2 regions of the Cupriavidus sp. KB_39 genome follow, and region 1 is predicted to be linked to the other one. Evidence: riboswitches for the same ligand, from Rfam matches in the RefSeq annotation. Region 1 holds a riboswitch; the other holds the start of a gene.

Region 1 (6,779 bases):
GTTCAGGTGCGAGACATCGCCGCCGAACTGGCCCGGCGCGGCGGTGCCGACCATCGCGTTCATGTTGGCGCCATCCACGTACACCTGGCCGCCGTGCTGGTGCACGATCTCGCAGATCTGCTGCACGCCCTGCTCGAACACGCCGTGCGTGGACGGGTAGGTGATCATGATTGCGGCGAGGTTCTGGCTGTGCTGCTCGGCCTTCTTCGCCAGATCCTGCAGGTCGACGTTGCCGTCGGCGTCACACGCCACCACCACCACCTTCATGCCGGCCATCTGGGCCGACGCCGGGTTGGTGCCGTGCGCGGACGAGGGAATCAGGCAGATGTCGCGATGGGCTTCGCCGCGGCTGGCGTGGTACTTCTGGATGATCAGCAGGCCGGCGTACTCGCCCTGCGAGCCCGCGTTCGGCTGCAGGCTCACCGCGGCGTAGCCGGTGGCGGCGCAGAGCATGGCTTCGAGCTGGTCGATCATCTCGCGATAGCCCACGGTCTGGTCGAGCGGGGCGAACGGGTGGACCTTGCTGAACTCGGGCCACGTCACCGGAATCATCTCGCTGGTGGCGTTGAGCTTCATGGTGCAGGAGCCGAGCGGGATCATGGTGCGATCCAGCGCGAGGTCCTTGTCCGCCAGCGAGCGCAGGTAGCGCAGCATCTCGTGCTCGGCGTGGTGCGTGTTGAAGACCGGGTGCGTCAGGTAGGCGCTCTGGCGGGCCAGCGCGGCCGGGAAACCATCGCCGACGGCGGCCTCGGTCGCATCGAAGGCCGGCACCGGCTTGCCGTGCGCGAAGATCTCCCACAGCGCGACCACGTCCTCGCGCGAGGCGGTCTCGTCCAGCGAGATGCCCACGCGGGTGGCGCCGATATGGCGCAGGTTGATGCCGCGCGCGGTGGCGGCGGCGTGGATCGCCTCGGTGTTGAAGCCGGTGTCCAGCGTCAGGGTGTCGAAGAACGTGGCGTTGACCGGGGTCACGCCCATCGCCTTCAGGCCGGCAGCCAGCGTGGCGGTCAGGCGGTGCACGCGCTGGGCAATGCGCTGGAGGCCCTGCGGCCCGTGGTACACGGCGTACATCGACGCCATCACGGCCAGCAGCACCTGCGCGGTACAGATGTTCGACGTGGCCTTCTCGCGGCGGATGTGCTGCTCGCGCGTCTGCAGCGCCAACCGGTACGCCTTGTTGCCCTGCGCGTCGATGGTCACGCCCACCAGACGGCCCGGCATCGAGCGCTTGAATTCGTCCTTCACGGCCATGTAGCCGGCGTGCGGGCCGCCGAAGCCGAGCGGCACGCCAAAGCGCTGCGAGTTGCCCACGGCCACGTCGGCGCCCCATTCGCCCGGCGCGACGATCAGCGTCAGCGCCAGCAGGTCCGCCGCCGCCACCACCAGCCCGCCAGCGGCGTGCACGGCATCGGCGATGGCACGGTAGTCGGCCACATCGCCGTTCACGCCCGGGTATTGCAGCAGCACGCCGAAGGCATGGGCGCCGGCGGCCTCGGCGGCGGGGCCGACCTTGACCTCGATGCCCAGCGGCAGCGCGCGCGTGCGTACCACTTCCAGCGTCTGCGGCAGCACGTCGTCCGCCACGTAGAACGTGTTCGAGGCGTGCTTGTTCACGCGCTGGAGCAGCGTCATCGCCTCGGCGGCAGCGGTGCCTTCGTCCAGCATCGACGCATTGGCGATGTCCAGCCCGGTCAGGTCCGTGACCATCTGCTGGAAGTTCAGCATCGCCTCCAGGCGGCCCTGCGAGATCTCGGGCTGGTACGGCGTGTAGGCCGTGTACCAGGCCGGATTCTCGAAGATATTGCGAAGGATGACGCCCGGCGTGAGCGTGTTGTAGTAACCCTGCCCGATGAAGCTCTTGAGCACGCGGTTCTGGTTCGCCAGCCCGCGCAGCTTGGCCAGCGCGGCTTCCTCGGTCAGCGGCTCGGTGAATTCGCCGAGCGGCATGCCGTCGCGGCGGCGGATGGCGGCGGGCACCACGGCGTCGATCAGCGCGGCGCGCGTCTCGTAGCCGAGCACCTTGAGCATGTGTTGCTGTTCGGCGGCATCCGGGCCGATATGACGGGCGGCGAAGGCGTCGCGCGCCTCCAGTTCGGCCAGCGTGGGCCGGCTACCTTGGGCGGCGTTCATGGGAAGAGGGGCGTTCATGGCAAGTGTCTCGTGGGGCGGGGCGGCAGGTGGTCAGCCTGGCCGCCGCGCGGGCATCTCGGGCGCCGTCTCCTGGCTCGGGAGACGGCTGGTGCAGCGCGTCAGGCGCCGACGCTGGCCTTGTAGGCGTCGACGTTCATCAGGCCGTTCACATCGTCGCCATTGGCCGGCTTCAGCTTGAACAGCCACGCGTCGAAGGCGTTGGCGTTGACGGATTCCGGCGCGGCGCTGGCGGCCTCGTTCACGGCGATGACTTCGCCGGCCACCGGGGCGTAGATGTCGGAAGCGGCCTTCACGGACTCCACCACGGCCAGCGCGTCGCCGGCGCCGACCGACTTGCCCACTTCGGGCAGTTCCAGGAAGACGATGTCGCCCAGCGCGTCCTGCGCGTGGTCGGTAATGCCGATCGTCAGCGTGCCGTCGGCTTCAACGCGCACCCATTCGTGCGATTCGGTGTACTTCAGGTCAGCAGGGAAATTCATGACGGATTCTCCGGGAATGCAGTGTTTGTCTTGTTTCGGTTCGCCTGCCGGGGCCAGCCGGGCAGGCGTGATGGCGACCGTTGGTGTCAGCCGGGCGGATGCCTCAGCTCACGAGTGCCTTGCCATTGCGCACAAACGGCAGTTTAACCACAGTCGCGGTCAGTTTGCGGTCACGAATCTCGACCTGGACCTCGGTGCCGGGCACAACGCCCTGCGGCAGCCGGGCAAAGGCAATGGATTGGGAGAGGGACGGGCTGAAGGTGCCGCTCGTGATCTCGCCGTCGCCGGCGGGGGTGATCACCTTCTGGTGCGCACGCAGCACACCGCCCTTGTCGCGCAGGATCAGGCCGGCAAATGTCTTATGTTGTCCGGCTGCCAGCAGCGCCGACTTGCCGATGAAATCGCGCTCGCTCTGCAGGTCGACGGTCCAGGCCAGGCCGGCGTCGAGCGGCGAGGTGTGGATGTCCATGTCCTGGCCGTACAGGTTCATGCCGGCTTCCAGGCGCAGCGTGTCACGCGCGCCCAGTCCGGCCGGGCGCACGCCTACGGACTGCAGCTTTTCCCAGATGCCGGCCACGTTCTCGGCCTCCACCACCAGCTCGAAGCCGTCCTCGCCGGTGTAGCCGGTGCGGGCCACCATCAGCTCGCCGACCATCGGGTCCCGCACCACCACRGCGTTGAACGGCTTGAGTGCGTCGGCCGGCTGGGTCGACGGGAAGGCCTCATGCACCTTGGCGCGCGCGTTCGGGCCCTGCACGGCGATGATCGCCAGCTTGCCCACGCCGGCCGGCGCCACGTCGCCCCGGCGCGGGGTGATCGTCACGCCGCTGCCGGTGGCCGCGTTGCGGGCCGTGATCCATTCGATGTCGCCCAGCGCCGTGCTGGCGTTCACCACCAGGCGGAAGCGGTCTTCGGCGAAGAAATAGACGATCAGGTCGTCGATGACGCCGCCCTTTTCGTCGAGCATGCACGCGTAGAGGGCCTTGCCCGGGGTCTGGAGCTTGTCGACATTGTTGGCCAGCAGGCCGCGCAGGAAGGCGCGCGTGTTGGGGCCGGACAGGTCCACCACGCACATGTGCGAGACATCGAACATGCCGGCATCGCCGCGCACCGCGTTGTGTTCCTCGATCTGGGAGCCGTAGTTGACCGGCATGTCCCAGCCGCCGAAATCGACCATGCGGGCACCGAGCGAGCGGTGGATGGCGTTAAGGGGCGTGGCCTGGAGCGTCATGGGAAATCCTCTGGAGCGAATACGGCAGCGAAAACGAAAAAAGGGTCATCCGCCGTGGGGATCGATGGCAATGCCACCAATCCGCCGCGGCGGATGACCCCTCTGTCCTCGATACCTGAGAGATTACGATGCAGCTTGCCGCATCGCGCGCCCCTTCGGTGGACACGCTCGCCATGCGTTGGCACGGGCGGGTGTCGCTCTCCAGAGTGCGGCATGCATCGTGTGCATGTTGCATGCCGATCCGACCGGTCCGTGGTGCCTGAGAGTTTTCGGGTGATACCCCTTCGGCGGCGCAATGGCTGCGCGCTCTCCCGGTTGGATGCGCGTGAATGTACGGGACGGGTTGACCTTTGTCAACGCGGCGCCGACGCCACCTTGCTAGGCGCCGGGGAGGGGGCTGGCTGTAATTCCTGCCGCCTGAGGTAAGGACTACCCGCGCCGGATCAACGATCCTTCGTGACGACGTTACCCACCACGCCACCCACCGCCGCGCCACCCACCGTGCCGAGCGCGCTGCCGTTGGTCAGCGCAGCGCCGCCGAGCGCGCCAACGCCCGCGCCAATGGCGGTGTTGCGGGTCTTGGGGCTCATGTCCGCGCAGCCGCCAAAGGCCGCCAGCGTGACACCGATCAGCGTGATTTTCGCCAGGGTTCGCATTGTTTTCATGATCGCCTCCGAATYTGCCGAATTTGTCATCAGGACGGCGTCGCCGCCGGTCCCGCATYACCGTATGAGGCAATCTCCATGCCCCSGYTGTCCCCTCGGACGTCACTTTTACGAAGTGTTACCGCGATGAAACACTGGTAGCACTCGCGTCCTTGATGTCCGTCATCAGGCACCGGCGCAGGCCACCCTGCGTGTTAACATCGACGCCTTTCGCGCGCCCGCCAAGCGTGCGCCATCCGGCACCCGCCCACCTATGACCCACGGACTCAACGCCGCCCAATCCGAAGCCGTTCGCTATCTGGACGGGCCCTGCCTCGTCCTCGCGGGCGCCGGGTCCGGCAAGACGCGCGTCATCACGCAAAAGATCGCCCACCTGATCGAGGACAAGGGCTTCGAGCCGCGTCACATCGCCGCCGTCACCTTCACGAACAAGGCGGCGAAAGAGATGCAGGAGCGCATCGGCAAGCTGATGGAGGGCAAGACCACGCGCGAGGGCAAGCGGATTCCGCTCAAGCAGCTCACCGTCTGTACCTTCCACTCGCTCGGCGTGCAGATTTTGCGGATGGAGGCGGAGCACGTCGGCCTGAAGCCGCAGTTCTCGATCATGGATTCGGACGACTGCTTCGGACTGGTGCAGGAGCAGCTCGCCACCACGGACAAGAAGCTGATCCGTAGCGTGCAGGGCACGATCTCGCTGTGGAAGAACGGCATGATCGATCCGGAGACCGCGCTGGCCCAGGCCGCCAATGCCGACGAGCACCAGGCCGCCATGGTCTACCGCAATTACGTGGCCACGCTGCACGCCTACCAGGCGGTGGATTTCGACGACCTGATCCGCCTGCCCGCCGAGCTGTTCGCGCGCGACGAGGCCGTGCGCCTGAAATGGCAGAACCGCCTGCGCTACTTCCTCGTCGACGAATACCAGGACACCAACGCCTGCCAGTACGCGCTGCTCAAGCTGCTGGCCGGCGGCTCGCACCTGCGCGCGCCGGCGTTCACGGCCGTGGGCGACGACGACCAGGCCATCTACGGCTGGCGCGGCGCCACGCTGGACAACCTGCGCGGCCTGCAGACCGATTTCCCGGACCTCAAGGTCGTCAAGCTCGAACAGAACTACCGCTCGACGGTGCGCATCCTGGAGGCGGCCAACGCGGTCATCGCCAACAATCCCAAGCTGTTCGACAAGAAGCTGTGGTCGGAGCACGGCATGGGCGACCCCATCGCCATCCATCCGATGAACGACGAGGAGCACGAGGCCGAGTCCGTGGTGTTCCGCCTGTCCGCCCACAAGTTCGAGCGCCGCGCGCAGTTCCGCGACTACGCCATCCTGTATCGCGGTAACCATCAGGCGCGGCTGTTCGAGCAGATCCTGCGGCGCGAGCGGATTCCGTACGTGCTGTCCGGCGGCCAGAGCTTCTTCGACAAGGCGGAGATCAAGGACATCTGCGCCTACCTGCGGCTGATCGCCAATCCGGACGACGATCCCGCGTTCATCCGCGCCATCACCACGCCCAAGCGCGGCGTGGGCAACACCACGCTGGAGGCGCTCGGCACGTTCGCGGGGCAGGCCAAGGTGTCGCTGTTCGAGGCCGCCATGATGGGCGGCATCGAAGGCAAGCTCCAGCCGCGCCAGCTGGAGCCGRTGCGCGTGTTCTGCGAGTCGATGGTGCGCCTGGCGGACCGCGCCAAGACCGATCCGGCCACCGTGCTGCTCGACGACATGATGGCCGGCATCCACTATGAATCGTACTTGTACGATACCTTCGACGAGCGCCAGGCCCAGTCGCGCTGGACCAATACGCTTGAATTCCTCGACTGGCTCAAGCGCAAGGGCACGCGCCCGGAACCCGAGGCCGGGGAGGGCGAGGCCACCGGCTTCGACAACGCCGACGGCTTTGGCGACGAAGGCAAGAACCTGCTCGAACTGACACAGACCGTGGCGCTGATGAGCATGCTCGAAGGCCGCGAGGAAGACCCGGACGCGGTGCGGCTCTCCACGCTCCACGCGTCCAAGGGCCTCGAATATCCGCACGTGTTCCTGGTGGGCGTGGAGGAGGGCATCCTGCCCCACGCGCGCGAGGACGAAGACATGAGCGACGAGAAGATCGAGGAAGAGCGCCGGCTGATGTACGTTGGCATCACCCGCGCCCAGCGCAGCCTCCAGATCAGCTGGTGCAAGAAGCGCAAACGCGCCCGGGACACCTACTCCTGCGAACCCTCGCGCTTCATCGCCGAAATGAAACTCGAAGAAGC
Region 2 (5,214 bases), on a different contig from region 1:
CGCTCTATACTTCATCCGTCGTTTCACTCCGCACTGAACTATGGAATACGCTCCTGGCATCAGCCAGCTTGCTGGGCTGCTGGCCGACCCCGGCCGTGCGGCCATGTTGTGGGCGTTGATGGATGGCAGCGCGCGGCCGGCCGGCGAACTGGCGATGATTGCCGGGCTGTCGGCCTCGTCCACCAGCGGCCATCTCGCCCGCATGTCCGAAGGCGGCCTGCTCGCCGTGGAGACGCGTGGGCGCAATCGCTATTACCGGCTGGCCACGCCGGAAATTGGTGTGGCCATCGAGGCGCTTGCGTCGGCGTCGCTGGCCAGCCAGCCGCCGCGCGTGCGTGCCGTGCCGGTCTCCCGCACGGCGCCGCCGGCGCTGCGACAGGCTCGCACCTGTTATGACCATCTGGCTGGGGAACTTGCGGTGGGTCTTTTCGAACGAATGTCCGAAGCGGGCTGGCTGATCGTGTCGGGCAGCGCCGTCGACCTCAGCGCCCCCGGCGCGGAGGCGATGGGGCAGCTTGGCATCGACCTGGGCGCCACCCGCCGCAAGCGCCGGCAGTTCGCCTGCACCTGCCCGGACTGGAGCGAACGCAAGCCCCATCTGGGCGGGGCGCTCGGCGCGGCGCTGCTCGACAGCCTGCTGGCACGCGGATGGATCGAGCGTACGGACACGTCGCGCGCCCTGCGCGTGACGCCTCGCGGCCAGCGCGAAATCGTGAACGTGGCAGCCTGACGGATATGAATACCGAAGCCAGAGGAGGAGCAGATGGCAATTGAACTGGACGACGACGCGCAAGACGCCATCAGCCGGCTATTCGCGCTGATTAACCTCGGCGACAGCGCCCAGACCAGCCGGCAGTTTTCGCTGTTCGAGGAAGCGCTGGAAGACGCCGAGGAAGACGAGATCGATGCCGCCGGCCTGCTGTGGCAGGTCAAGGACATCATCGATTGGGAATCCGGCTTTTATGTCGACTGGAAAGACGCCGAGTCCTTTATCGGCTGCCTGAACCAGCTTTGCGAGCGGATCGACCTCGAGGTGGACTGGGGCACCGAGGACACCGAGGACGAAGACTTCCTGGAGGGCACGAGCGTGCCCGAGCTGATGGAGATCGTCGCCACGCAGCTACGCATGGCCGGCTACACGCTCTGGAACTGGGATACCGGCGGCGACGCCTACGGCGGCTGGATCACGCGCAGCGAAGACGACGAAGAGATACTCGAGATCGCCGACACGCTCGGCTTCGACATCCGTCCCGGCGACCAGCCCTACTGACCGACCGGCTCGCCTGGAAACTCAGTCGAGCCCGATCACCACCGCGCCGCCGTCACCGTCCGGGGTATCGGCGATGTCGGCGCTGTCCGATCCATCCGTGCCCCCCAGCGCCTTGGCGCGCGGTGCCGGGCGCCGGGTCTCCGGCACGCCCAGCGTTTCCTCGAGCACAGTGAGGAAGGCCCGCACGCTCGGCGGCATCAGCTTGCGCGCGGGCATCAGCACGTACACCTTCAGCGGCGACGACGTATAGCCGGGCAGCACGCGCACCAGTTGGCCGTGCACCAGATGCTCGTGCACGAAGCGGGGCGACATGCGCGCCACGCCCAGCCCATCCAGCGCGGCCTTGAGCCGGACTTCAGCGTTATGCGTGGAGATGCGCGGCGAGACGTCCATGGCGAAGGTTTCCACCCCATCGCGCAGGAATTCCCATTGCACATCGTCGAGGTTGCCGAGCGTCGGCCAGCCCTTCAGGTCCTGCGGCGCGCGCGGCAGGCCGTGCTCGCGGATCAGCGCGGGCGCCGCATAGAACGCACGCTCGATCAGCACCACGCGCTTGCTCGCGAACGAGCTGTCGTGGAGGTTGGTGTCGGTCATGACGAAGGCGAGGTCATAGCCGTGGCGAATCAGGTCGGGCTGGTCCCAGCTCATGTCCAGTTCCACATGCAGCGACGGGTGCAGCTTAAGTAACCTGGAGAGCGAGGCGGACAGGTGCTGCGAACCCACCTCGTAAGGCGTGGCGATGCGCAGCGTGCCGCTGACCTCGGCACTCACCGAGGCGGCCTCGGCGCTGATCTCGCGCAACTCGCCAAACAGGGGCGCCACGCGGTCATAGAGCTGCTGGCCGCGCTGGGTCACGCGCACGCGCCGCGTGGTCCGCTCGAACAGGCGCACACCAAGCTGGGTTTCCAGCCGGGCAACCGCCGCGCTGGCCGATGACTTGGGCACTTCCGCCAGTTCGGCGCCCTGCGTGAAGCCGCCCCCTTCCACCACGCGGCAGAAGATTTCCCAGTCTTTCCAGTCGATCGATTTCATGCAGACACCTTCGTCACCCACGCCSTGTGGGCGAGGCGGAATTGTCCCACAGCCCGGACAATCCCGCTGCCGACGTTCACGCCGATAGCCGCCGCGCCGGGCGGCGCGCACGGCATTTGATGCAGGTCATCGTGCGGGAAAACATTGATTGGGAATTGTTCTTGTTACCGCGTACGATTCCGGCATCCGCCCCGGATGGGGCTTCTTGCGGGAGCTGCAATGCTGAAAGTGGCCGTACTTCTCATCGCCGGTGCGTTTTCCACGGGGGCCTTCGCGGGCGCCAAGTGCGACAAGCATCCGAAGTCCGAATGGATGCCCGAGGCCGACGCCAAGGCCAAGATCGCGGCCCAGGGCTACAACATCAAGAAGTTCAAGGTGGACGGCAACTGCTACGAGATCTATGGCACCACCAAGGACGGCAAGAAGGCCGAGATCTACTTCGACACGAAGACGCTCGACATCGTGAAGTCCGAGATCGAGAAGTAAGCATGTCGGTGCCGGCCGGCCAGCTGCGCAATACCACCACGCTCCGCGTCTGGGACGTGGTGGTGCGGCTCACGCACTGGAGCGTGGCGGCCATCGTCTGCTACGACCTCATCGACGATTCCGGCGACCAGATGCACCGCGTGCTGGGCTACGTGGCCGCCGGACTTGTGCTGTTTCGCATTCTCTGGGGCTTCATCGGCAGCGAACACGCGCGCTTCCGCGCCTGGCTGCCGCGCCCCGCCGGCGTGCTGGCCCATGCCCGGGCCATGGCCCGGCGCCGCACGCCGCGCTTCATCAGCCACACCCCGCTCGGCGCGGTGATGATGCTGGCGATGTGGACCCTGATCCTGCTGCTCGCCGTTACCGGCTGGCTCTCCCGCCTCGACGCGTTCTGGGGCGAGGACTGGCCCATCGACATCCATCGCTGGCTCTCCAACACGCTGCTCGGGCTGGTGGTGGTGCACGCGCTGGTGGCCATCGTTACCAGCGTGGCCGGCAAGGAAAACCTGGTCGGGGCGATGATCACCGGCCGCAAGCCGCGCGACCTCGACTAACCTGGGGTTGCCGCGCCGGCGCCGCCCGTGGCATAGTAGCCRCGTCATACCGCWTCACCCGCCATACCCGTTTTACCCGCGTTATCGGGAGAGACTGTGCCTGCCGCCCGGCAGGCCGGCGCCGAAGGAGCAACCGCCCCGGAAACTCTCAGGCCAAAGGACCGGTAACGCCATTGCACTCTGAAGAACCCCGGCTCGCGTCAGCCGACGGTACCGAAGGAGCAAGCGATGCGCCCGCGCGCATCGTGAATCTCTCAGGTCAAGGACAGAGGGGGCGTGCGTCGCGCATGGTGCGCCACGTACCCCCCATCCACGACGTCCTGGAAGACCTGACAACATGAAGACAATCGCTGTCATCGGCGGTGGCATCACCGGCGTGACGACCGCTTACGCCCTCGCCAAACGTGGTTTCGCGGTCACACTGCTCGAGCGCCATCGCTACGCCGCCATGGAAACCTCGTTCGCCAATGGCGGCCAGCTCTCCGCGTCGAACGCCGAGGTCTGGACCCACCGCTCCACGCTGGTCAAGGGCATCAAGTGGATGCTCCGCAACGACGCGCCGCTGCTCGTGAACCCCCGCCCCACCTGGCACAAGCTGAGCTGGTTCGCCGCGTTCATCGCCGCCATGCCGCACTACCGGGCCAACACGATCGAGACCGCCCGCCTGGCCATCGCCGCCCGCGCGCACCTGTTCGGCTGGGCCGAGGCGGAAGGCATCGACTTCGATCTCAAGCGGCAGGGCATCCTCCATATCTACCGGGACAAGGCCGGCTTCGACCATGCCGGCGAGGTCTCCASGCTGRTGGCCGAYGGCGGCCTGCCGCGCCGCGCGGTCACYCCCGAGGAAATGCGTGCGATCGAGCCGACGCTGGCCGGCCAGTACTACGGCGGCTACTACACCGAGAGCGACGCCACCGGCGACATCCACAAGTTCACCTCCGGCCTGGCCGCGGCGGCCCAGCGGCTGGGCGTGGTCACGCGCTACAGCCAGGACGTGCAGTCGGTCAACTCGGACGGCCGCACGGCCACCATCACCGTCCGCGACGGTAATCAGACAAGTTCGACAACCTTCGACGCCGTAGTGGTCTGCGCCGGCGTGGCCAGCCGGCAGTTCGCCACGCAACTGGGRGACCGCGTGAACATCTACCCGGTGAAGGGCTATTCGATCACGGTGAACTTGCCCGACGCCGCCAGCCAGGCTGCGGCGCCCACGGTCAGCCTGCTCGACGACGAGACCAAGCTCGTGACCAGCCGGCTCGGCGTGGACCGTTTCCGCGTGGCCGGCACGGCCGAGTTCAACGGCATCGACCGCGACATCCGCGCGGACCGCATCCGGCCCCTGATCGACTGGGTCAACACCTGCTTCCCCGGCGTGAGCACGCGCAGCGTGGTGCCGTGGGCAGGGCTGCGGCCGATGATGCCGAACATGATGCCGCGCGTGGGGCGCGGACGGCAGGCCAACGTGTTCTACAACACGGGCCACGGGCATCTGGGGTGGACGTTGTCGGCGGTGACGGCCGAGATGGTGGGCGATGTCATCCGGCWGGCGGCGGTACCGCGTGCTTTCTCCCCTCTCCCGCTTGCGGGAGAGGGGTTGGGGGAGAGGGCCGGCGTGACCGGACGCGATATCGCTGCCTGAACCGCCAGCCCTCTCCCCCGCCCCTCTCCCTGAGGGAGAGGGGCGYCAACCATCGCGCCAACGAAAAAGGCCCCGCTTGCGCGGGGCCTTTTTCTTCAATCTTGGTGCCCAGGAGAGGACTCGAACCTCCACAGTGTTGCCACCGCTAGGACCTGAACCTAGTGCGTCTACCAATTCCGCCACCTGGGCAAGGTGAGCGGCGCATTCTACAGGAGCTTGCGGATTTTGCAAGC

What was found. A riboswitch is a leader RNA that binds a small molecule or an ion and turns the genes downstream of it on or off. The one in region 1 is predicted to bind glycine.
Region 2: linked by a shared signal. The riboswitch ahead of AB4Z27_RS17865 (D-amino acid dehydrogenase) and the one ahead of gcvT (glycine cleavage system aminomethyltransferase GcvT) in region 1 are both predicted to bind glycine.

What each region holds. Positions count from the first base shown of each region.
Region 1 covers NZ_JBFREV010000021.1:51,239-58,017, reverse strand. The annotation lists gene gcvP (aminomethyl-transferring glycine dehydrogenase) at 1-2,148, opposite strand, end outside; gene gcvH (glycine cleavage system protein GcvH) at 2,250-2,630, opposite strand; gene gcvT (glycine cleavage system aminomethyltransferase GcvT) at 2,734-3,861, opposite strand; glycine riboswitch at 3,954-4,076, opposite strand; glycine riboswitch at 4,098-4,185, opposite strand; gene AB4Z27_RS17035 (glycine zipper 2TM domain-containing protein) at 4,305-4,526, opposite strand; gene AB4Z27_RS17030 (UvrD-helicase domain-containing protein) at 4,780-6,779, shown strand, end outside.
Region 2 covers NZ_JBFREV010000023.1:34,069-39,282, reverse strand. The annotation lists gene AB4Z27_RS17890 (ArsR/SmtB family transcription factor) at 41-730, shown strand; gene AB4Z27_RS17885 (DUF6630 family protein) at 764-1,270, shown strand; gene AB4Z27_RS17880 (LysR family transcriptional regulator) at 1,292-2,302, opposite strand; gene AB4Z27_RS17875 (PepSY domain-containing protein) at 2,522-2,788, shown strand; gene AB4Z27_RS17870 (cytochrome b/b6 domain-containing protein) at 2,791-3,342, shown strand; glycine riboswitch at 3,418-3,516, shown strand; gene AB4Z27_RS17865 (D-amino acid dehydrogenase) at 3,680-4,981, shown strand; tRNA gene AB4Z27_RS17860 (tRNA-Leu) at 5,084-5,170, opposite strand.